3 regions of the Bradyrhizobium sp. th-b2 genome follow, and region 3 is predicted to be linked to each of the others. Evidence: riboswitches for the same ligand, from Rfam matches in the RefSeq annotation. Region 3 holds a riboswitch; each other region holds the start of a gene.

Region 1 (7,109 bases), on a different contig from region 3:
CAGGCTTATGCGACCGACGCGCCGATCTTGGCGATGGGCGGTGCGCAGGCCGCTATTCAGCTGCTGCCCCAGCTGGCGTCCCGGGGGCGGGCGCGTGTCCTGGCGCCGACCTACAATGAGTATGCCGCAGTGTTGTCGGCCGCCGGATGGGACGTCGACGAGGTGTCCGATCTCGCAGCGCTTGCGGGCGCCGGTCTTGCCGTGGTCGTCAACCCGAACAATCCCGATGGGCGGCACCATGAGCGGCGCGAGTTGCTCGCGCTATTGCCGCGCGTCGGCCGGCTCGTGATTGACGAGAGTTTTGCGGACGCCGTGCCGGACCTGTCGCTCACACCGGAAGCCGGACGAGCGGGGCTCGTGATCCTGCGCTCGTTCGGCAAATTCTACGGGCTTGCCGGGCTGCGGCTCGGCTTCGCGATCGGCAGCGAGACGGATATCGCCGCGCTTGCGGCGATGGCGGGCCCATGGCCGGTGTCGGGGGCCGCAATCGCGATCGGGCGGCGGGCGCTGCGCGATCACGACTGGGCAAAGGCGACGGCCGCGCGGCTGGCGGCCGACTGCGTCAGGCTCGATGCAGCGGTGCGATCGCAGGGGTGGACCCTGGTCGGTGGCACGCCGCTGTTCCGTCTCTACGAGACCCGCGATGCGCTGGCCGCACAGGACAAGCTTGCGCGCGGGCTGATCTGGTCGCGCGTCTTCCGGCAGCGGCCGGGATGGCTGCGCCTCGGTTTGCCCGGCAGCGAGGCCGAATGGGCTCGCCTCTCCACGGCATTGTCGCGCTGACCTAGCGCGCCAGCGCGAGCAGGCCTTCGACGTCGAGATGGGTCTCGATGTGTTCGGCGAGCGCATCGAGCGCGCTCTCGACCCGGGCGCCGTATGGCTGGTCGGCCGCGGGAATATCGAGCCTCGCAAGGAACGCCTTGCGAAATTGGTCTGACGTGAACAGGCCGTGCAGATAGCTGCCGTGAACGCGACCATCCGCGGAAACGGCACCTTCTGCTGCGCCGTCAAGCGTCGCAAAAGGCCGCGCGCGATCCGGACCGTCGGTGCGCCCGATGTGGATTTCATAGGCGCTGATCGGCTGAGATGTGGCAGCATGCACCGCGCTGACGCGCGTCAGCGTCTTCTGCTCGGTCATGACAGTTGTGATATCAAGAAGTCCGAGGCCGCGCGTTTCGCCGGCCGGGCCTTCGATCCCGTCGGGATCGGCGACGCTCTCGCCGAGCATCTGATATCCGCCGCAGAGGCCAAGGACATGGCCGCCGCGGCGATGATGCGCCAGGAGATCGATGTCCCAGCCTTGCGCGCGCAGGAAGGCGAGGTCGCCGCGGGTCGATTTCGAGCCGGGCAGGATGACGAGCCGCGCATCACCCGGGATGGCTTCGCCTGGTCGCACCATCACGAGATCGACGCCGGGCTCGAGCTTCAGCGGATCGAGATCGTCGAAATTCGCGATGCGCGACAGCGCAAGGAAGGCGATCTTGCACTGGCCGGGCTTGCGCGCGTCGGCGAGCCCGAGCGCGTCTTCGGCCGGAAGCTCACCGGCGCGGGTAAACCAGGGCAGTACGCCAAAGCCGCGCCACGCCGTGCGGGATTCGATCAAGCGGTAGCCGTCGTCGAACAGCGTCGGATCGCCGCGGAACTTGTTGATGAGAAAACCCTGGATCATCGCGGCATCCTCGGGATCGATCACCGCCTGGATACCGACGAGCTGCGCGATCACGCCGCCGCGGTCGATGTCGCCGACCAGCACCACGGGCACGTCAGCCCGGCGCGCAAAGCCCATATTGGCGATATCGGACTTACGCAGATTGACCTCGGCGGGGCTGCCGGCACCTTCGACCAGCACCAAATCGGCGCGATCCTTCAGCCGCGCAAAGCTCTCCAGCACCGCGCCCATCAGCGACGGTTTCATAGCGGAATATTCGCGCGCGCGTGCGGTCGCGATCCGTTTGCCGTGCACGATGATCTGGGCACCGACATCGCTCTCCGGCTTCAGCAGCACCGGGTTCATGTCGGTGTGCGGCTCGACACCGGCGGCGAGCGCCTGCAGGGCCTGCGCACGTCCGATCTCGCCGCCGTCGATGGTCACGGCCGCGTTGTTGGACATGTTCTGCGGCTTGAAAGGCAAGACGCGCAGGCCGCGTCGTCTGGCAGCGCGCGCCAGGCCCGCGACGATGAGCGACTTGCCCACGTCCGAACCCGCTCCCTGGATCATCAATGCGCGCGCCATGGCGATAACAGTCAGAACTCGACGCCCGGTTGGGCCTTGATGCCGGAGCGGAACGGATGCTTCACCAGCGTCATCTCGGTGACGAGATCGGCGATCTCGATCAATTCATCCTTGGCATTGCGTCCGGTGAGCACGACATGCGTCATCGGCGGCTTCGACGTGGTCAGGAAGTCGACGACATCGGCAATGGCGAGATAATCGTAGCGCAGCGCGATGTTGATCTCGTCGAGCACGACCATGCGCAAGCTCGGGTCTGCGATCAGCTGCTTGGCCTTCTCCCAGCCGGCCTGCGCCGCCGCGATGTCGCGCGCGCGATCCTGGGTCTCCCAGGTAAAACCTTCGCCCATCGCGTGGAATTGACAGAGCTCTCCGAAATGCCCGGTGAGCAGGCGGCGCTCGCCGGTATCCCAGGCGCCCTTGATGAACTGCACCACGGCGCATGGGAAGCCATGCGCCACGCAGCGCACGATCATGCCGAAGGCGGAGGAGGACTTTCCCTTGCCGGCGCCGGTATGAACGATGATCAGACCCTTTTCGCCGCTCTTGGTCGCCATGATCTTGTCGCGGGCGACCTTTTTTTTCGCCATCTTGGTCGCGTGGCGCGCATCCAGCGAAACCTCGCTGCTGACGACCTCGTCTTCGGCGCCGTTTTCTTCAGAAATCATGACGTTCCTTCGGCTTGACAAGTTCGAGCCACGGACGAATGGTGGGCCCGCGTTGGTTCCTGTCCTACGACAGGCGAAGAGGGAATGCGATAGGGCTCAAGGTGGGCCTGAAAAGCAGCCGCCCCCGCGACCGTGACCGGAGAGATGCCCAAAGCCACTGATTCCTTGTCGAGAATCGGGAAGGTGGGCATCGAGGGAGAAATCCTGCTCCGCAAGCCGGGAGACCTGCCAACGCAACGTGTTGTGAGACCGGCGGACGGGGTGTTCCGCGACGGGGAAACGAACCCATTCACAACGGTTCGTGTGCCTCTTCGCCTCCCGCTGTTAATCCAGGATGGGCGATGAGCGTTACACTTCATGTCTGCATCACCTGCCGCGCCGGCCAGACGCTGGCGGAAGGTGAGCTCGCGCCCGGTGCGCGCCTGTATGCCGCGCTTGTTGAGGCCGGCGTGCCCGATGACGTCAATCTTGTTCCCGTCGAATGCCTGTCGGCGTGCAGCCAGGGTTGCTCGGTCGCGCTCAGTGCGCCGGGGCGGTGGTCCTACGTCTACGGCCGCCTGTCCGCTGACAATGCCAGGGATGTGATCGCGGGCGCCACCGCCTATGCCGCGGCGCCTGACGGCATCGTGCCGTGGCGCAGCCGTCCGGAAATCTTTCGCAAGCAATCGCTCGCTCGAATCCCACCCCTTGCCGTCGTGCCGGAGGCCGCAGAATGACTACGCTCGCCAAGGTTCCGGTCACCGTCGTGACCGGTTTTCTCGGGTCCGGCAAGACAACGCTGATCCAGCATCTGATCCGCAACGCCAACGGCAAGAAGCTCGCGGTGCTGGTCAACGAATTCGGCAGCGAAGGCGTCGACGGCGAGATCCTGAAGTCGTGCGCCGACGCCAATTGTCCGGCCGAGAACATCGTCGAGCTCGCCAATGGCTGCATCTGCTGCACCGTCGCCGACGATTTCATCCCGGCCATGGAGCAGTTGCTCGCGCGCCGGGTGAGACCTGATCACATCGTGATCGAGACGTCCGGCCTCGCTTTGCCGAAGCCGCTGCTGAAGGCGTTCGACTGGCCGGAAATCCGCTCGCGGATCACGGTCGACGGCGTGATCGCGCTGGCCGATGCGGAGGCCGTTGCTGCCGGCCGCTTTGCGCCGGATCCGGCCGCAGTCGATGCACAGCGTGCGGCCGACGACAATCTCGACCACGAGACGCCGCTGTCCGAAGTGTTCGAGGACCAGATCGCCTGTGCCGATATCGTGCTGCTGACCAAGGCCGATCTCGCCGGAGCCGAGGGGATCAAGGCGGCCAAAGCGGTGATTGCGGCCGAAATGCCGCGCGAGGTGCCGATATTGCCGATCGTCGACGGCGTCGTCGACGCGCGGGTCATCCTGGGACTCGAGGCCGCCGCAGAGGATGATCTCGCATCGCGGCCGTCTCACCATGATGGCGAAGCCGAACACGAGCACAATGATTTCAACTCCGTAGTGATCGATCTTCCCGAGGTTTCGGATGTCGAGGCACTGGTGGCTTCGATCAAGGGGCTGGCGCGCGAGCAGAACGTGCTGCGCGCCAAGGGCTACATCGCGGTCGAAGGCAAGCCGATGCGGTTGCTAGTGCAGTCCGTCGGCGAACGGGTACGGCATCAGTTCGACATGCCTTGGGGCACGCGGCCGCGGCAGTCGAAGCTGGTCGTGATCGGCGAACACGGCGATATCGATGAAGCTGCGATCAGGGCGCGACTAGGTGTCTGATGCACGTCGTCTTCCGCGAGAGCCGCGGCCTTGAGGAGACCGCGACGCCAAGGGACCTCGGCCAGGATCCGGCCGATCTCGTGGTGTTGTCGTTTTCCGACAGCGATCTCGCCGCCTTCGCGGCCGGCTGGCGGCGGGGCCGCGCCGCGCTGCCGTCGCTGCGGCTCGCCAATCTCGCGGAGCTGCGCCATCCGCTCTCGGTCGATACCTATATCGAGCGCACACTGTCGCGCGCGCGCGGCATCCTGGTGCGGCTGATCGGCGGCGAACCCTATTGGTCATACGGGCTGGCCGCGGTGCATCGTCTGGCGAAGGAGCGCGACATCGCTTTGGTGGTGTTGCCAGCCGATGGCCGCGACGATCTGCGGCTGGATGAATTTTCGACCTTGCCGGTCTCGACGCTGCGTCGTCTGAAGGTGCTGTGCGACAAGGGCGGGCCTGTCGCCGCGCAGGCCGTGATCGCACAATTGGCGCTGGCGTCAGGGCTGTATGCCGGGCCTGTGGTCGGCGAGATCGATCTTCCCGAGATCGGTCTCTACGACCCGCGGCGCGGTGTTGTCGCGGCGCTGCCGGCATCGGATCGCCGGCCGCGGGCACTGGTGACTTTCTATCGCTCCTATCTCGCGGCGGGCGACACGGCACCGGTCGATGCGTTGATTGAGGCGCTACGCGAGAAGGGCTTTGACGCCTACGGCGTCTTCGTCGCCTCGTTGAAGGCGGCGGGCGTGGCCGATTGGCTGCGTACTCAATTCGCGCAATGCGCACCCGCCGCCATCGTCAATGCGACCGCCTTTTCCGCGGCCGGCGATGACGGCACCACGCCGTTCGATGCCGCATCGTGTCCGGTGTTCCAGGTCGCTCTGTCCACGGCGCGGCGCGAGGATTGGGCCGAGTCGCTGCGCGGTCTGTCGCCCGGCGATCTCGCGATGCATGTGGTGTTGCCGGAGGTTGACGGCCGCCTGTTTGCTGGCGTGGTCAGCTTCAAGTCGGCGAGCGAGCGCGATCCCGATCTGCAGTTCGCACATCTCGCGCATCGGCCGGATGCCGGACGCGTCGCAGCAATTGCCGTGCGCGTGGCAGCCTGGCGCCATCTTGCGGAAAAGCCCGCGCGGAAGAAGCAACTTGCACTCGTGCTGTCGAACTATCCGGGCCGTCCGCACCAGATCGCGCATGCTGTCGGCCTCGATGCGCTTGCCTCGGTCGAGGTATTGCGGGCCGATCTCGCGGCCGCGGGCTTTGATCTCGAGCCGGTGGCGTCGCTGGGCGATGCGCTCTTGCACCGGAAACTGACATGGGAGGTGGCCGAGTATCGCGCGGCCATCTCCGGCCTTCCGCCACAGCTTCAGGACGACCTCGCGCGTGCATGGGGCGCGCCGGAGGACGATCCCGATTGTCGTGATGGCGAATTTCAATTCGCGGCAATCCAGTGCGGCAAGTCCGTCATCGCCGTTCAGCCGGAGCGCGGCGATGTCTCTCATCGCGATGCCGACTATCACGATCTGTCGCGCACGCCGCGCCATGCCTATGTCGCGTTCCATCTGTGGCTCAGGCAGCAACGCATCGATGCCGTCGTGCACATGGGCGCGCATGGCACGCTGGAATGGCTGCCCGGCAAGTCGGTTGCGCTGTCGTCCGCGTGCTGGCCGGAAGCGCTGATCGGCGATCTGCCCGTCATCTACCCCTTCATCGTCAACGATCCCGGCGAGGCGGCGCAGGCCAAGCGCCGGATCGGCGCCGTGACGATCGGCCACCTGCCGCCGCCGCTGGCGCAGGCGGCGGTGCCGGAAGGCTTGCGCAGGCTCGAGCGCCTGCTCGATGAATATTCGACCGCTGACGGTCTCGATCCGGCACGGCGGCAGCGCCTGATTGCCGATATCCGCGAGGAAGCGCGGCTGGCCGGGCTGGAGGACGATCTCGGTCTCGCTGCGTCGGTCTCCGCTGCCGAGGCGATTCCGCAGATCGACCGCTTTGTCTGCGATCTCAAGGAAAGTCAGTTCGGCGATGGCCTGCACGTGTTCGGGCAGGGCGCCTGCGGTGCGGAGGAGAGAGCGGCGTTACGCGATGCGCTCTCCGGCCGGCGCGTCGCGCCGGGACCGTCGGGGTCGCCCTATCGCGGGCGCCGCGACGTGCTGCCGACCGGACGCAATCTGTTTGCCGTCGATCCCCGCGCGGTGCCGACGCCGTCGGCGCATGCGCAGGGCGTGAAACTCGCCGAAGAGCTGCTGCGCCGCCACCTGCAGGACCACGGTGACTGGCCGAAGGGGCTCGTCGTCGACCTCTGGGGCTCGTCGACGATGCGCACCGCCGGTGAGGATTTTGCGATGGCGCTGCATCTTGCCGGCATCGCGCCGCGTTGGGATCACGGATCGGGCCGTGTGGCCGGCTACGACATCATCGCGCCGGCGGAGCTCGGTCGTCCCCGCATCGACGTCACGCTGCGCGTGTCGGGGCTGTTCCGCGACGT
Region 2 (7,109 bases), on a different contig from region 3:
AGAGGGCTCCAGCACCTCCGGCCGCGAGGCGATCACGATCCTGGGGCTGGCCGGCCATCACGTCGAAATCTGCGATCCCTCGCGCTGGTGCCTGGCGCGCTATTCCCGCTTTGTCCGCAAGTACCACCATTGTCCGCCGCTGCGCACCGATCCGGCCGGCTTCCTGCGCTTCGTCGAGCGTCTGTTGGCGTCGCGGCATTTCGATGTGCTGCTGCCGACCCATGAACAGGGCTTTCTGTTCGCCCGCGCCCAGGATCGATTGCAGCTGCGCGCCGGCCTGGCGCTGCCGGATTTCGCCAGCTATCGCGCCGTGCACAGCAAGGCCGGCTTCAGCCGTCTGCTCGACCAGCTCGGCCTGCCGCAGCCGCCGACCCGGATCGTGAACTCGGTCGATGAGCTGCGCGACGGCCTGCGGTTTCCCTCCGTGGTCAAGACGTCGATCGGCACTGCCAGCCGTGGTATCTGGTTTGTGCGCGACGCCAGCGATCTCCATCGCGCGCTCTACGATCTCGAATCCGCAGGCGATTTTGCCGGCGAGGTGCTGGCGCAAGACCTCATCACCGGCACCGTCGAGAAGGCCCAGTCGGTGTTTTGCCGCGGCACTCTCATTGCCTTCCACGCCTACCGTCAGATCGCAGCCGGCGTCGGCGGCGGCGAGGCGATCAAGGAGAGCGTGAGCCGGCCGGCGATCCGCGCCGCGCTCGAGACCATCGGCGCGCATCTTGGCTGGCACGGCGCGCTGTCGGTCGATGTCATCATGCCGCTCGACAGCGCAACGCCGCTTTTGATCGACTGCAACCCGCGGCTGGTTGAGCCCATGAACGCATACCGGTCCGGCACCGATCTGGTCGACCTGCTGCTGCGCGTCTCGCTTGACGAGACGCCGGCTCCGCTGGCGGACGGCCGCGCCGGCGTGCGGACCCATCTGGCGATGCAGGCGCTGCTCGGCAGCGCGTCGCGCGACGGCACAAGGCGCGAGCTGATCAGGGAATGCGGCCGCATCGCCGCGGGTGACGGTCTCTATCGCGGAAGTACGGAAGAGTTGACGCCGGTGCGGCTCGATTGGCTCAGCGCCGCGCCGCTGGCGATGACCACGGCGCTGCTGCTGGCATCGCCGCAGATCGCCTCATCGCTGGCGCGCAGCGGCTTCGGTGCGCATCTGCTGGATCGCGGCAGTATCAAGAAGATCGAGCGTGACGATTTTATTCGCAATGCCTCACGTCGTCCTGGCGAAAGCCAGGACCCATAACCACCGCTGCAAGTTTGGTAGAAGACTGGGGCCGCAGCTCGCCCGCCAACGTGCTTCAGGGGTAATGGGTCCTGCCTTTCGCCAGGACGACATCGTGGATGATGTCCGTCCTACAACGGCTCGTCGTCATTGCCATAGCGGTCGATCTTCGGGGTGGCGATGTCGCCATCCTCGTCATACTCGTCGTCCGGCGGCGCGGCGGGTGGCGGCGGCGCCTTCGACTTTTCGTCGGACTTCTTGCTGGGCTTGTCGGCGCCCTTGCTCGTCTTTCCGGCCTTGCCCATGCGTTTCCCCTGCGCGGGTTAAATCAGCTGCCGGAATTCTACCCCAGTTTGCTGGCGCTTGTAATGTGAGAGACGACGCTGCGGCGTCACACCCGCCGCGCCGGATCACGCTCTAAAACGTTGCGCCGGCCTTCACCATGTAGGTGCGGCCCGGGAGCGGATAGGCCGAGAAGCGGCCATCCGTGAACGAGCTCGCGATGGCGTAGTCGTAATAGAGCGCGTTGAACAGGTTGTTGACGCTGAGCGACCAGAAGAAGCGATCAATTTGCCCGCTCAGCTTGATATCGGCGGTGGCGTTGCCGGGAATCCGGCTCTGGGTGTTGGCCTGGTCGTTGTCCATGATGCGCGAGCTCCAGGCGCGCGCGGTGGCGTCGAACACCAGATAGTTCTGCCAAATATTCCAGGTCACGCCGACATTGCCGGTATAGCGCGACACCAGCGGCACGTCGTTGCCGGCCCAGATGCCTTCGCGGAAGACCGCGCGGGTGATCGCCATGCCGCCGCGCAAGGTCACGCTGTCGCTGACCTTGAGCGAGGCGCTGGTTTCCGAGCCGTAGCGGCGGGTCGGATCGAGGTTGACGTTGTAGAACAGCACCGGGTTGAAATGGATCTCGTTCTCGAGATCCATCAGATAGACGCTGGTCTGGACCTGGAAGCGGTTGGTCCTGACCCGGAAGCCGCCCTCGACGTCTTCCGACGTCTGGGTCTTGAGCGCAAAATTCTGCGCGATGGGCAGGAAGGTCAGCGGGTCGAATGACGGACCCGATGCGACGCGCTCGTCGACGTCGGGCGTGCGGAATGCGCGCGCGGCGCGGCCGAACACCGAGAATGTGTCGGTGAAGCGATGCTCGACGCCGACATGGAGCGCATATTGCGTCTCGTTGCTGTCGAGCGGCGACGCCTGCGTGTCGAAGGCGAACGGCGCATTCGGGTCGTAGCGATCACGCGCCGAGACGCTGGTATTCTGGACGCGTGCACCATAGGCGAAGTCGGTGGTCGGCAGCAATCCGAGCGTGTGCTGCCAGTAGCCTGCCACGCTCTGCTGCTCGATATTGTAGATGTGGAAGGGGTCGACGCCCTGGAACGCGCCGCGTGCCTGACGGAACGTCGAATCGTAATAATCGATGCCGGTCAGGATCGTCGACGGCATCCCCAGCATCACGTTCTTGACGCTGAGCCGCGGCGTCAGCGACCAGGTCTCCAGCGCGGCATCGTTGTAGGTCGAGGCGAAGCTGATGGTCGGTACCGTGCCGAAGAAGCCGCTTTGGGTATCGCGCTGCCGCCAGCCGCCGTCGACGATCAGGTCGACGCCGTTGATCAGCGTCTTGGTGAAGCCGGCGGTGACGCTGGCGGTCTGCTGGTTGGCATAGTCGAACGGCGTGCTGCTGCCCCTGCGGTCGGTTTGCAGCTCGTTGATCCCGATCGACGGATCGACCAGCCGCCCGCCGGGCAGGCCGAGCTTCTGGTCGCTGCCCGTGACGGTGAGGAAGGCGGTCAGATCGGGCGTGGTGTAGTTGATGCTGCCGACGGCGTTGCGCTGGTCGAGCGCATTGTTGACGCGGTAGCCGTCGGACTTGATGCCGTTGCCGTAGAACGAGGTGGACCACGGTCCCGCATTGAGCGCCGCGGAGACGGCGGCCATGCGGGTGTTGAACGAGCCATATCCCGCCTCGGCTCTCATCGTCGTCGGCGGACCGCCGACGCCGGTCTTGGTGATGATGTTGACGACGCCGCCCACCGCATTGTCGCCGTAGAGCACGGCGCCGCTGTTGCCGCGCGTGATCTCGATGCGCGCGATCGAATCGAGCGGGATCGTGGTGAGGTCGAAGCCGGCCTTGTCGACGTCGTTGAGCCGGCGGCCGTTGAGCAGGAACAGCGTGTTGTCGGTGGCGAATGCCCCGAAGCCGCGCAGGTCGACCGCGGTCTTGGCGCCGTTCGGCCCGCCATAGAGCGTTTGCAGCTGCACGCCCGGCACCTGCGCGAGGATTTCAGGCAGCGACTGTACCGGCGAATGCGCGATGTCGTCGGCCGTGATCAGGGCCGAGGACGATCCGACAATGCCGGCGAACTGGCGGCCGCCGCTGGTGCCGCCCGTTCCGGTGGCCGTGCCTGTCCCTGTGGTGCCCGATCCGCTTCCGCCGCCCACATTGGTGCTCTCTGCGGTGCCCGTCGCCGGGCGGCGCGGCGCCGGCGCTTCGTCCGCGGCCGGCCTGGCGCGCGTGACGTTCTGATCGCCCGGCTTGGTGACTTCGATGGTCGGTAGCTGATCGGGAGCAGGCGCCTGCTGCGCCCGCGCGGCGGAGACAATAAATACAGGCGCGAGCATCGTCGTCGCGAGCAGCAGCGTGCGCCGCCAATGGAAAGAGAAAGTGAGCATAAGCGAGACCTCGGTAACGTCAGTGGCACGTCACCGCGAACCAGTCTCACCATCGTGCTAACAGCCTCAGGTGAAGCTCATGCCTGTACTCCCCGACCGGCATCTTCGCGTGTGACCACGGCTGACGGCAGGTCTCCTGGCTCGCGGGTCGTTACCCTTCGTCGCCTTCCCAGGACCGAGATTCCCAGTGGCCTGTGACGAAGGATTCACCGCATACAGTTGCGGGGGCAGCCGCGGCCTTGGGGAAGTTTCCCCGCACCGCATTCCCTTTTCATCTCGCTAAAGAACCGTCATGTTCATCTAGGGTTCGGCCGGGCAGCAAAGTCAATCCGGCGGAAGTCGGGCAATGGCTGGGCGGCCACGGTTTTTATCGAGTGTCGCTTGTCTGCCACGGCGATCGCTGTAAGAGCATGGATCCAATGAGCGTGCAGGATTTTGCCTTGGCGGCCGAGGTCGCGGCGCGGCGACGGTGGGGCGCCACCGCGGCGCTGCTCGCGCTTGTGGCGCTGCTGTGCGTGATCTCGCTCGGCATCGGGCCGGTGCGGCTGTCGCCGCTCGCGGTGACCGAGGCGCTGTTCGGCGGCGGCAGCGACGTGGCGCAGGTGATCGTGCGCGAAATTCGTTTGCCGCGCACCATTCTGGCGTTCGCAATCGGCGGCATTCTCGGGCTGTCAGGCGCGGCGCTGCAGGGCCTGCTGCGCAATCCGCTGGCCTCGCCGTCGCTGTTCGGCGCGCCGCAATCGGCGGCGTTCGGCGCGGTGCTGGTGATCGCGCTCGGCCTGGCCGACGTGCGCTCCTACGCGCTGCCGGTGGTGGCGATCATCGCCGCGTTCGGCTCGGTGTTCGCGCTGCTCGCGATCGCCGGCCGCAATGCCGGGCTGCTGATTCTGATCCTCGCGGGGCTCGCGATCTCGAGCTTTGCGGGAGCTGCGACCGCGCTGGTGATGAACCTCTCCAGCAATCCCTTCGTGGTGCTGGAAATCGCGTTCTGGCTGCTCGGCTCGCTCGAGGACCGCAGCTTTCAGCATGTCGCGCTGGCGTTGCCCTTCATCATCGCGGGTGCCGCGATCCTGCTCAGCCAGGCGAGCGCGTTCCGTGCGCTGACGCTCGGCGAGGAGGCGGCGCAGAGCCTCGGCGTCGATGTCGGGCGGCTGCGGCTCTTCGTGATCGCGGGCGTTGCGCTCGGCGTCGGCGGCGCGGTCGCGGTCACCGGCACGATCGGCTTCATCGGGCTCTTCGCGCCGCATCTGATGCGTCCCCTGATCGGTCACGATCCGGCGCGGCTGCTGGTGCCGAGCGCGCTCACCGGCGCGGCGCTGCTGCTCGCGGCCGATATCGCGGTGCGCATCATCCCCTCGACCTCCGACATCAAGGTCGGTGTGCTGACCTCGATCATCGGGGTGCCGTTCTTCCTCTATCTGATCATGCGCGAACGCCGCGCGCTCGGCGGAGGCGTGGCATGACGCTGCTCTCCGCCATCGCGCTCAATGCGTCGCTCGGTAGCCGCAAGGTGCTGCACGATGTGTCGCTGTCGCTGGCATCAGGCCATCTGGTCGCGCTGGTCGGCCCGAACGGCGCCGGCAAGACCACGCTGCTGCGCGCGCTCGCCGGATTGATCCCGTCCGATGGCGAGATCCGGATCGGCGGCGATGCGCTGGCGGCGCTATCGTTGCGCGAGCGCGCGAAACGCTTTGCCTATCTGCCGCAGGGGCACATGGTGCATTGGCCGCTGCCGGCGCGCGACATCGTCGCGCTCGGCCGCTATCCGCATGGCGCGACCGATCCGGCGCGGTTGTCGCCGAAGGACATGGAGGCCGTGCTGCGGGCGATGCAGGCGGTCGACGTCACTGAATTCAGCGACCGCCGCGTCACCGAGCTGTCCGGCGGCGAGCGCAGCCGCGTCGCGTTGGCGAGGGTGCTGGCGGTCGAGGCGCCGGTGATCCTCGCCGACGAGCCGACCGCGTCGCTCGATCCGCGCCACCAGATCGACGTGATGCAGAAGCTGCGCAACGTCGCCGACACCGGCGTGCTGGTCGTCGTGGTGACGCACGATCTCGGGCTCGCCGCGCGCTTTGCCGATCACGTGCTGGTTCTGGCGGAGGGCCGGCTGGCGGCGCAAGGCGCGCCTGCGGAAGCATTGTCGGAGGCGGTCCTCGCCAGCGTGTTCCGGGTCAGCGCCTACCGCGCCGAATTTCAACGCGAGGCCGTCATCGTGCCGTGGGCGGACGTGTGATGCGCATGCGGTGTCTCGCAGCCTTGGCAATGGCGGCATGGATGATGTCGTGCGATGCCTCATCCGCCACCGGACCGCGCATCGTCTCGATGAATGTCTGCAGCGACCAGCTCGTGTTGTCGCTGGCCGATCCGGACCAGATCCTCGGGCTGAGCCGTTTTTCGCGCGATGCCTGGCAGTCCTGGGCCGCCGAGAAGGCGCGAAACTTTCCGCGGCTGTCCGGCGAGGCCGAAGATGTTCTGCTGCACAAGCCCGACCTTGTCGTCGTCAGCCTATTCGACAAGCGGGCGACGCGCGATCTGTTGAAGGCGAAGGGGCTACACCTCGTCGAGTTCACGGTGCCGCGCACGCTGGACGAGGTGAAGGACCAGATCCGCGCGATGGGCAATGTGCTGCAGCATCCGGATCGCGCGGAGGCCGAGATCGCGCGGCTCGATGCGGCGATCGCACGGGCGCGGGCGGTGGCTGATGGTCATCATTATCGCGTGCTGCCGCTGGAGCGGCGCGGCTTTGTGTCGGGTGAGAGCAGCCTGATCAGCTCGCTGCTGGCGGCAACGGGTCTTTCCAACGCCGCCGGCGAGCTCGGCTTCAGCGCCGGCGGATTTGCCTCGCTGGAAGCCATCGTGAAACTACGGCCGGATTTTATCCTGGTGTCGGAAGCCGGCGATCGCGCCGAGGACGACGGCCGCGCCTTCCTGCTGCATCCGGCGCTGGAGCGATTCTATCCGGAGGGCAAGCGCATCGTGCTGCCGGAGCGGCTCACCGTCTGCGGCGGCGTGATGCTGGCGGATGCGCTGGATCGGTTGACGGCGGAGCTGCAGCGGGTGACGCGGTGACTCCTCGTTATCCGTCATCCTGAGGAGCGCGTAGCGCGTCTCGGAGGATGCACGGCCCCGATATTTCCAAATGGCTGCGGACAGAGCGGGGCTGTCGCCCTTCGAGGCTCGCCCAGCGGTGCAAGTGCCC
Region 3 (7,109 bases):
AACCGCCGCCTTTAATCGCGGCGACTATGTCAGGGCGTCTCGGGAGCTCGCGCCGGCCGCCGAGCGCGGCAATGCGCGCGCGCTCGGCCTGCTCGGCTTCATGTATGAGCACGGTTTTGGCGTGCCGCAGGCCTATGACGCCGCCGCCGATCTCTACTATCGTGGCGCCGTGCAAGGCGACCCGTTCGCGCAGGCCATGCTTGGCCTGATGTACGACAAGGGCCACGGCGTTCCGAACGATTACGTGCTGGCCTACAAATGGCTCAATCTGGCGGCCGCCCGCACGAACGGACGGCAGCGCGACGCCTATCTCCGCTTCCGTGATGCGGTCGCATCAAAACTCTCGCGCAATGAGATCATCGCCGGCCAGCGGTTTGCATTGGGATGGGTCCCCGGCCCGCCGGCGCCGAACGTGCACCTGACCATCAAGTAGCTGCCGCTATCACGGCGTCCGCACAGGGATCGCGGACACGCGTCTCCTTCGCACCGGCCGCCGCAGCCGGCGCCAGCCGATCACGATGCCGCTGATCGAGACGATCGTGCCAACCGCTGACAGCAGCCACACCACGACGTCGCGTGCGGGAGAGATGCGCAGCAGCAGCGGGAAATCCAGGCTGTGCAGCGCGTTGAACAACCAGCGATAGGAGCGGCGACTGTCGTCGCTGCGGTCGAGAATTTCGCCAGTGACCGGAGAGATGTGCAGCCAGGTTTGCGCGGGATCATCAAAGCCGGTCCGCAGCACGGGGAGTTCGCGCGCGTTGTGCAGCGTGTACCAATAGGCGTCGGGTTCATCGAGCTGTTGGACCGAGTTCATGGCAGCTCCGGGCACCGCGCGCCGGGCGGCTGCGATGATCTCGTCACGCGAGAGAGACGCGGGCGCGCCGGTGGCGGGATCGGCGAGGCTGCGACGGCCATTGCTGTCATCGAGCATCATCAGCTTGTGTCCGCCGATCCAGACGAAGCGCGCCTCCACGGCCGGCACGGACGGCGACGACTGGAAGCCGGTGGCGATGTCGGGCGCGTCATGGCCGCTGTAGCCGACCGCGATCTCCCTGGTGACGCCGCGGCCGGAGAACGCGCCGCCGGGATTGAGCGACAGCCAGCCGCTGAACATCCAGGTGAAAACGCAGATGCCGCCGATCAGCCCGGCAATATGATGCCAGGCCATCCAGCCGCGGTATGGCGACATGGCGCCGTTTGCGTAGCGACGCATCAATCGCAACCGGAGAATGCCGATCCAGAAGCCAGTGACCGCGACCACGAGGCACACGCCCGAGATCCACAGCACCACATCCCGCCACAGCGGACCGTCCTTGCGCAGCACGGTCGGATAGATCCAGTGCGGGATCGAGCCGAGCCAGTTCCAGACCCGCTCCTGCCGCGTGGTGTCGAGCGCGATCTCGCCGCTGCGCGCGGAGACGTAGAGCTCGGTCCCACTGGCGTCGCCGAGGCCGACCAGATAGAGCGGCCGCAACAGGTCGAAACGCGCCGTAACCGACCATTGATCGCGCGTCACCGTGTCGAGCAATTGCGGACGCACCGCACGCGGATCGTGGCCGGCAATGGCCAGCGCCTGGTCCGGCGTGATCCAGTCGATGATACTGCCGTCGGCCGCCGAAATGGTGACGGTGCCTCCCTTCCAGCCGGCGATGCGATAGACCGGAACGTCGTCCATCATCGACAGCCGCAGATCGCGCGGATAATGCTCCATGCCCGCGATCGCCATCGCGCGGTCAGGCGCGATCTGCACCTTGCCCCACGAAATGACAGGGAGCGCGGCCAGGCGCTCGCCGTCGGTGAGGCGCGGAAAGGCCACGTACATCATGACGAGGCCGGAGATGAACCACATCGCAAACAAGAGGCAGGTCGCGATGCCGATCCAGCGATGGACGACATACAGCCATCGCCGCCCTCGCCGGACCAGAGTGTTGCGCATGATCAGAACTTCACGTTGACGGAGAGTTCCGCGGTGCGCGCCATGCCCAGCAGCCACTGCCCGGCATAGGGCGACGTCACCGCGTAGACCTTGTCGAACAGATTGTAGACGCGGAACGCAACCGTGGTGCGGTCATCCGGCTTCCACCTGACACCGCCATTGACCACATTGTAGCCCGGCCGCAACTGGGTGTTGGCAAGGTCGGAGTACATCTGGCCGACGATCTGGACGCCGCCATAGACCGACCAGTTGGATGCGAAGTCCCAGGTCAACCAGACGTTCGACACCTGCTGCGGTACGTTGATCGGAACGTTGCCGGCATAGCTGACGAGCTTTCCGCTCACCAGCTGGCTGTTGTTGTCGTACTTCGCCTGCAGCAGCGCGACATTGGCGTCGACACGCCAGCCATAATCCAACGCCAGTCCGACCGATGCCTCGACGCCGCGCGATGATTGCTGGCCGACCTGCAATGCGAGGCCGACGGGATTGTTCGGATCGGCAACGAGCAAATTGTTCTTGACGATCTGATAGCCCGCCAGCGTCCACTCGCCGCGCCCGCCCAGGAACGACTGCTTGACCCCGAACTCGGTCTGCTTGCCGGTGGCGAGCTGGAAGGTCTTTTGCGTGGCCGACAGCGAGATCAGATTGCCGACCGGATCGACGCCGACCGCATACTGACCATAGAACGCGAGGTTCTTGATCGGTTCATAGACCACCCCGGTGCGCCAGCTGGCGCCCGAGAGCGCGACGTCAAAACTGTTCGACGGCGTCCGATAGTCGGTGCGGTCGACCTCGGGGCGATCGTACCTGACGCCGGTGACGAGCGACAATTGATCGGTCAGCAACAGACGATCCTCCGCAAACAGCGCGTATTGATTGACGATCGCATTGAAGCCGGGCGATGTCGCAGTGGTCGTCGCGAAGAACGATCCGGGATCGAAGACGTAGGGGTTGACCGACGACGCGCCGCCAAACGGCGAGTTATTGGTGTGGGTGAAGTCGATGTGGTTAACGTCGAATCCCGCAACGAAGCGGTTCTCGAGGCCGAAGATGTGGCCGCTGAAGGTCGCGTCCATCCGGTTGCCGGCCTGCTTCTGGTCGTGGAAGATCTCGATATAGTTGCCGCGATCGATCAGATTGCTCTTCGGATTCCAGGTGTAGCTCTCGATGTCGCGCCAGTGCCGCTCGCTGGTCAGATAATAGAGCGTGTTGTTGATCTTGATGCCGTCGGCGACGTCCCACTCGGTCTTGAACTGGGTCCAGCTGTCCTGATAGCGGATCGTGCTGTCCAGCGCGTTGTAGTTCTTGAAGCGCAGCGCGTCCTGGATCGCGCCGTTGATCAGCGGCGTGCCGAAATAGCGCGACGGGCTGCGGTCGCCATAATCCTCGGAGAGCGTGAAGGCGAGATTTTCCGACGCCTGCACCCGCACCGCGGCCGAGACCACCGCATTCGAGGTCTTGTCGCGATCGACCCAGCCGTCCGACATGTTGCCGGTGGCATTGATCCGGTAGGACACATTGGGATTGATCGGACCGGTGCTGTCGACCGAAAGCCGCCGCGTCATGTTGCTGTCGAGCGAGACCTCGGCTTCGTTGTAGGGCGTGCCCAGCGGCTTTTTCGGAATTACGTTGATGACGCCGCCGATTGCGCCTTCGCCGTATAGCACCGAAGCCGGGCCGCGCAGCACCTCGATGCGCTGCGTCGACCAGGTATCGTACGGGAACGTCAGGGTTCCCGAGCCGATATAAAAGCGCGTACCGTCATACAGCGTCATCACCGAATTGCTGCCGGCAAAGCCGCGGGTGCTGAACGACAGGCCGCCATTGCCGGGAGCCGGCGTTGCGATGAACCCGGCCGCGTCCTGGGTGACGGCATCTGTGACATTATGCTGGCCGCGTTCGGCGATGGTCTGCGACGTGATGATCTCGACGCTCGCCGGCGTTTGCAGCGGCGTTAGATTCAGACGGCTGCCGGTGCTCCCCGGCGTGGTGGCGTTGAGCGTCGGCGACGCCGATCCCGAAGCGCCCGACGCTGCGGCGCGCGGTGTGTTGCCGGTTGCCGCGGCCGGTACAGGTCTGGAGCGTGGCCGCGACGACGACGCCGAGTTGCTGCTTCGCGCCGCGGGCTTGGGCTTTTCGGATGCCGAGGGCGAGACCTCGATCGGATCGAGCCTGGTTGGTGGCGGTGTTTGTGCTCCACCTTCAGCCGGCAGCAGCAGCGATGACAGGGAGCAAACGAGGCCGAGGCGCCAGCGGCGCGCAACGGGAGAAGACGGAGACATGAAAGGACCCGCGGTAACGTGGCACGTCACCGCGAACGCGGACTGGCGCATTGCCCAAAAGGCAGTGCTCCGATCCCACCAGGACGCCCCCGCCCGATGTGCTCGCGTGTGACCACGACTGACGGCAGGTCTCCTGGCTCACGGGTCGTCGCCTGTCGACGCCTTCCCGGACCGAATGGTCCAGTGGCAAATTGACGAAAGGCTCGCCGTTTACAGTTGCGGGGACAGCTGCGGCATTGGGGTTACCCTCGCACCGCATTCCCTTTTGATCCCCGAAGGGAACCGTCGGCGGAAACGATAGGTGGTGCGGGATGGGCTGTCAATTCGGCGCGATTGTCGCGCACGTGCTTTGCGGGACGGTGCTGCGGCGATGACACACGGCTTGTATCGCTGACGCGGAGACCTCCTTAACCCGTCTCCTGAGGAGCCGCGTAGCGGCGTCTCGAAGGATCGACGGCCCGGCTGGTGGCCGTGCACCCTTCGAGACGCGCTACGCGCTCCTCCAGCGACAAAGGCAAAGCCTTTGCGCGGGGGTGACGGAAAACTCAGGTAGCTTCGACGCAGCCTGCCATGATCGCATCGATCTCGGCGCGCGAGAGCACACCTATCTCGGCGATGAACACGATTCGCGTGCGCGGCACGCCGGGTGCCGGCACGCCGCCCGCAGCCAATGTCGCGCGTCCGCCGGCGAGTTGAAACACTGTCAGTCGCCCAGGCTGCTCCACCGTCTCGAACAATCCCTTCGCCCGCGCGAGTTTCGGCGCCAGCCTGCCGATCGCCTGCTGCAAGCGCGGCAACCGCACCGGCCGCTCCGACGTCCAGCTCAGCGTCTCGAACCGGTCGGACACCGGCCGTCGTGGCGCGGTCTCGCGCGGCGCCGGCAAATGATCGATATCCGCCGGAAGCAATAGTTCCGTCGGCACCTCGCCATGCAGCGCATCGACCACGACCGCCGCCGGCCGCACCGCGCGTACCGCGTCGCGGATCGCGGTACGCGCGGTGGCATCAGCCAGGTCGACCTTGCTCAGCGCCACCACATCGGCCGCCCGCAGTTGCGACCGCAGCAGCGCATCGTCCAGCATCGTCGCAGGCTGCGTGGCGTCGACCACGCACAGCACGGTCTCCAGCGGCGCTTCCTTCCAGATCACGGGATCCATCAGGTTGCGCACGATGTCGGCGGGATCGGCGATCCCGCTGGTCTCGATCACGATGAACTCGGGACGCGGATCACGCCGCAGCAAATTTGCGAGCGTGCGCAGCAGATCGCCCTCCAGCGTGCAACAGATGCAGCCATTGCTCAGGCTCACCACGCCGTCGCTGGCGCCCGCGATCAGCTCCGCGTCGATGTTGATGGCGCCGAAATCGTTGACCACCGCCGCGATGCGCCGCCCTTGTGCATGCGCCAGCAGATGGTTCACGACGGTGGTCTTGCCCGCCCCGAGAAAACCCGCGACCAGCAGGATCGGGACCGGCACGTCAGCCTCCGGCGACCGGCCGGCGCACCGGCCGGCCCGGCCGCGCCGCGACATCGAGGACGCCGTCGTTGATCAGCGGCTGGCCGCTGACCACGAGATACCGCACACCCTCCGCCGGTCGGTTCATCGCGGAGAAGGTCGCGCGATCGCTCAAGGTCTCAAAGTCGAACACCACGACATCGGCGTCGGCTCCGACCTGCAACCTGCCCTTGGCGCGCATCGCCGGCGTGCTTGCGGAAAGGATTTCCGCCGGAATCAGCGCGCATTTGCGGATGCCCTCGAGCAGCGACACTTTCTTGCGCTCGCGCACCCATTCGCGGATGAAGCGGGTGAAGCAACCGGCCGAACGCGGATGCGAGGTGGCATCATCGGGCAGCGGCCAGGCGTCGCCGGTGTAGCGGCGGCCGTCCGACAGCGTCCACGGCATCGCGTCGGACGCGATCGCACCGCCCGGATACAGCACCGCCATGTCGAGCAGGTCGCGATGATGCTGGTTGTTCTCGATATCGAGCACATGCCACAGCACCAGCGTGGAGGGTTCTTCGGCCTGCGCCGCCAGCAGCTCCTCGCGGCTGCCGAAGCGGTGACCGTCGGTCACGCGCTGCACCGAATCGTAGCCGAGGCCGTTGCGCTCCTCGAATTTGGGATCGCTGAAGAAGGTCGCCGCCAGCACGGTCGACCCGGTGCCGTAGGGATAGGCCTCCACCGTGATCGGCAAGCCCTGCGCTTGCGCCTTCGCGATCAGCGCAACACAGCGTTCGATATCCGTCTTGCTCGACGAGTTGAAGTGGCAGATGTGCATATGCGCGCCGGTGGCGCCGGCATAGCCGATCAGGCGGATATAGGCCTCGGCCGCGCTCTCGGGATCGATGCGGGACATGTAGGCGACGTGGGTGAAGGTCGGCACCGCACGCGCGGCCGCCAGTTGGCACACCGCGGTCAGTTCCTGCACGCCGGCGCCCGGCGCATAGGCGTTGAGAATGCCGATGCCGATGCCGCCTTCGTTCAGCCCGTTGGCAAGACGCTCCAGGATGCCGGCGACCTCGCCATCGGTCGCCACGTTCTCGATCCAGCGGCGATCCCGCATCGCGGCGCCGAACGATTCCAGCGAGCTTTCCGAATTCGAGCCGGTCATCGCGCCGATCCGCGCGAAGGCCCAATTGGCGGCGGCGCCGTAGTTCAGCACCCGGCCCTTCTCGGCCTGGCGCTTGTACCAGGACGCAACCGGCAGCACGCCGGCCTCGAGGTCGAGCGACGTCGTCACGCCGTCGAACGCCTGCATCCGATCGGCCGGAATGGTCTGGCCGTGCGCGTGCAGATCGATGAAGCCGGGCGCGACCACGCGGCCGGTGGCGTCGATCTGCCGCTCGGCGCCGCCGAGGCCGGTGCCGACAGCAGCGATCCGGCCGTCGACCA

The links. Region 3 has a riboswitch for cobalamin ahead of K359_RS0113245 (TonB-dependent siderophore receptor). Riboswitches for the same ligand answer to the same signal wherever they lie in the genome.
Region 1: linked by a shared signal. The riboswitch ahead of K359_RS0118490 (DUF1636 domain-containing protein) and the one ahead of K359_RS0113245 (TonB-dependent siderophore receptor) in region 3 are both predicted to bind cobalamin.
Region 2: linked by a shared signal. The riboswitch ahead of K359_RS0135870 (TonB-dependent receptor) and the one ahead of K359_RS0113245 (TonB-dependent siderophore receptor) in region 3 are both predicted to bind cobalamin.

The regions. Positions count from the first base shown of each region.
Region 1 covers NZ_AUGA01000014.1:137,894-145,002, reverse strand. Annotated here, with positions in the region: gene cobD (threonine-phosphate decarboxylase CobD) at 1-783, shown strand, start outside; gene K359_RS0118500 (cobyric acid synthase) at 785-2,233, opposite strand; gene cobO (cob(I)yrinic acid a,c-diamide adenosyltransferase) at 2,245-2,898, opposite strand; cobalamin riboswitch at 2,935-3,146, shown strand; gene K359_RS0118490 (DUF1636 domain-containing protein) at 3,240-3,614, shown strand; gene cobW (cobalamin biosynthesis protein CobW) at 3,611-4,645, shown strand; gene cobN (cobaltochelatase subunit CobN) at 4,645-7,109, shown strand, end outside.
Region 2 covers NZ_AUGA01000046.1:1,871-8,979, forward strand. Annotated here, with positions in the region: gene K359_RS54030 (hypothetical protein) at 1-1,249, shown strand, start outside; gene K359_RS63575 (hypothetical protein) at 1,360-1,533, opposite strand; gene K359_RS0135870 (TonB-dependent receptor) at 1,646-3,910, opposite strand; cobalamin riboswitch at 4,019-4,217, opposite strand; gene K359_RS0135875 (iron ABC transporter permease) at 4,330-5,373, shown strand; gene K359_RS0135880 (ABC transporter ATP-binding protein) at 5,370-6,143, shown strand; gene K359_RS0135885 (ABC transporter substrate-binding protein) at 6,185-6,979, shown strand.
Region 3 covers NZ_AUGA01000007.1:162,067-169,175, forward strand. Annotated here, with positions in the region: gene K359_RS0113235 (tetratricopeptide repeat protein) at 1-433, shown strand, start outside; gene K359_RS0113240 (peptidase) at 443-1,936, opposite strand; gene K359_RS0113245 (TonB-dependent siderophore receptor) at 1,939-4,218, opposite strand; cobalamin riboswitch at 4,324-4,520, opposite strand; gene K359_RS0113250 (GTP-binding protein) at 4,764-5,693, opposite strand; gene K359_RS0113255 (amidohydrolase family protein) at 5,695-7,109, opposite strand, start outside.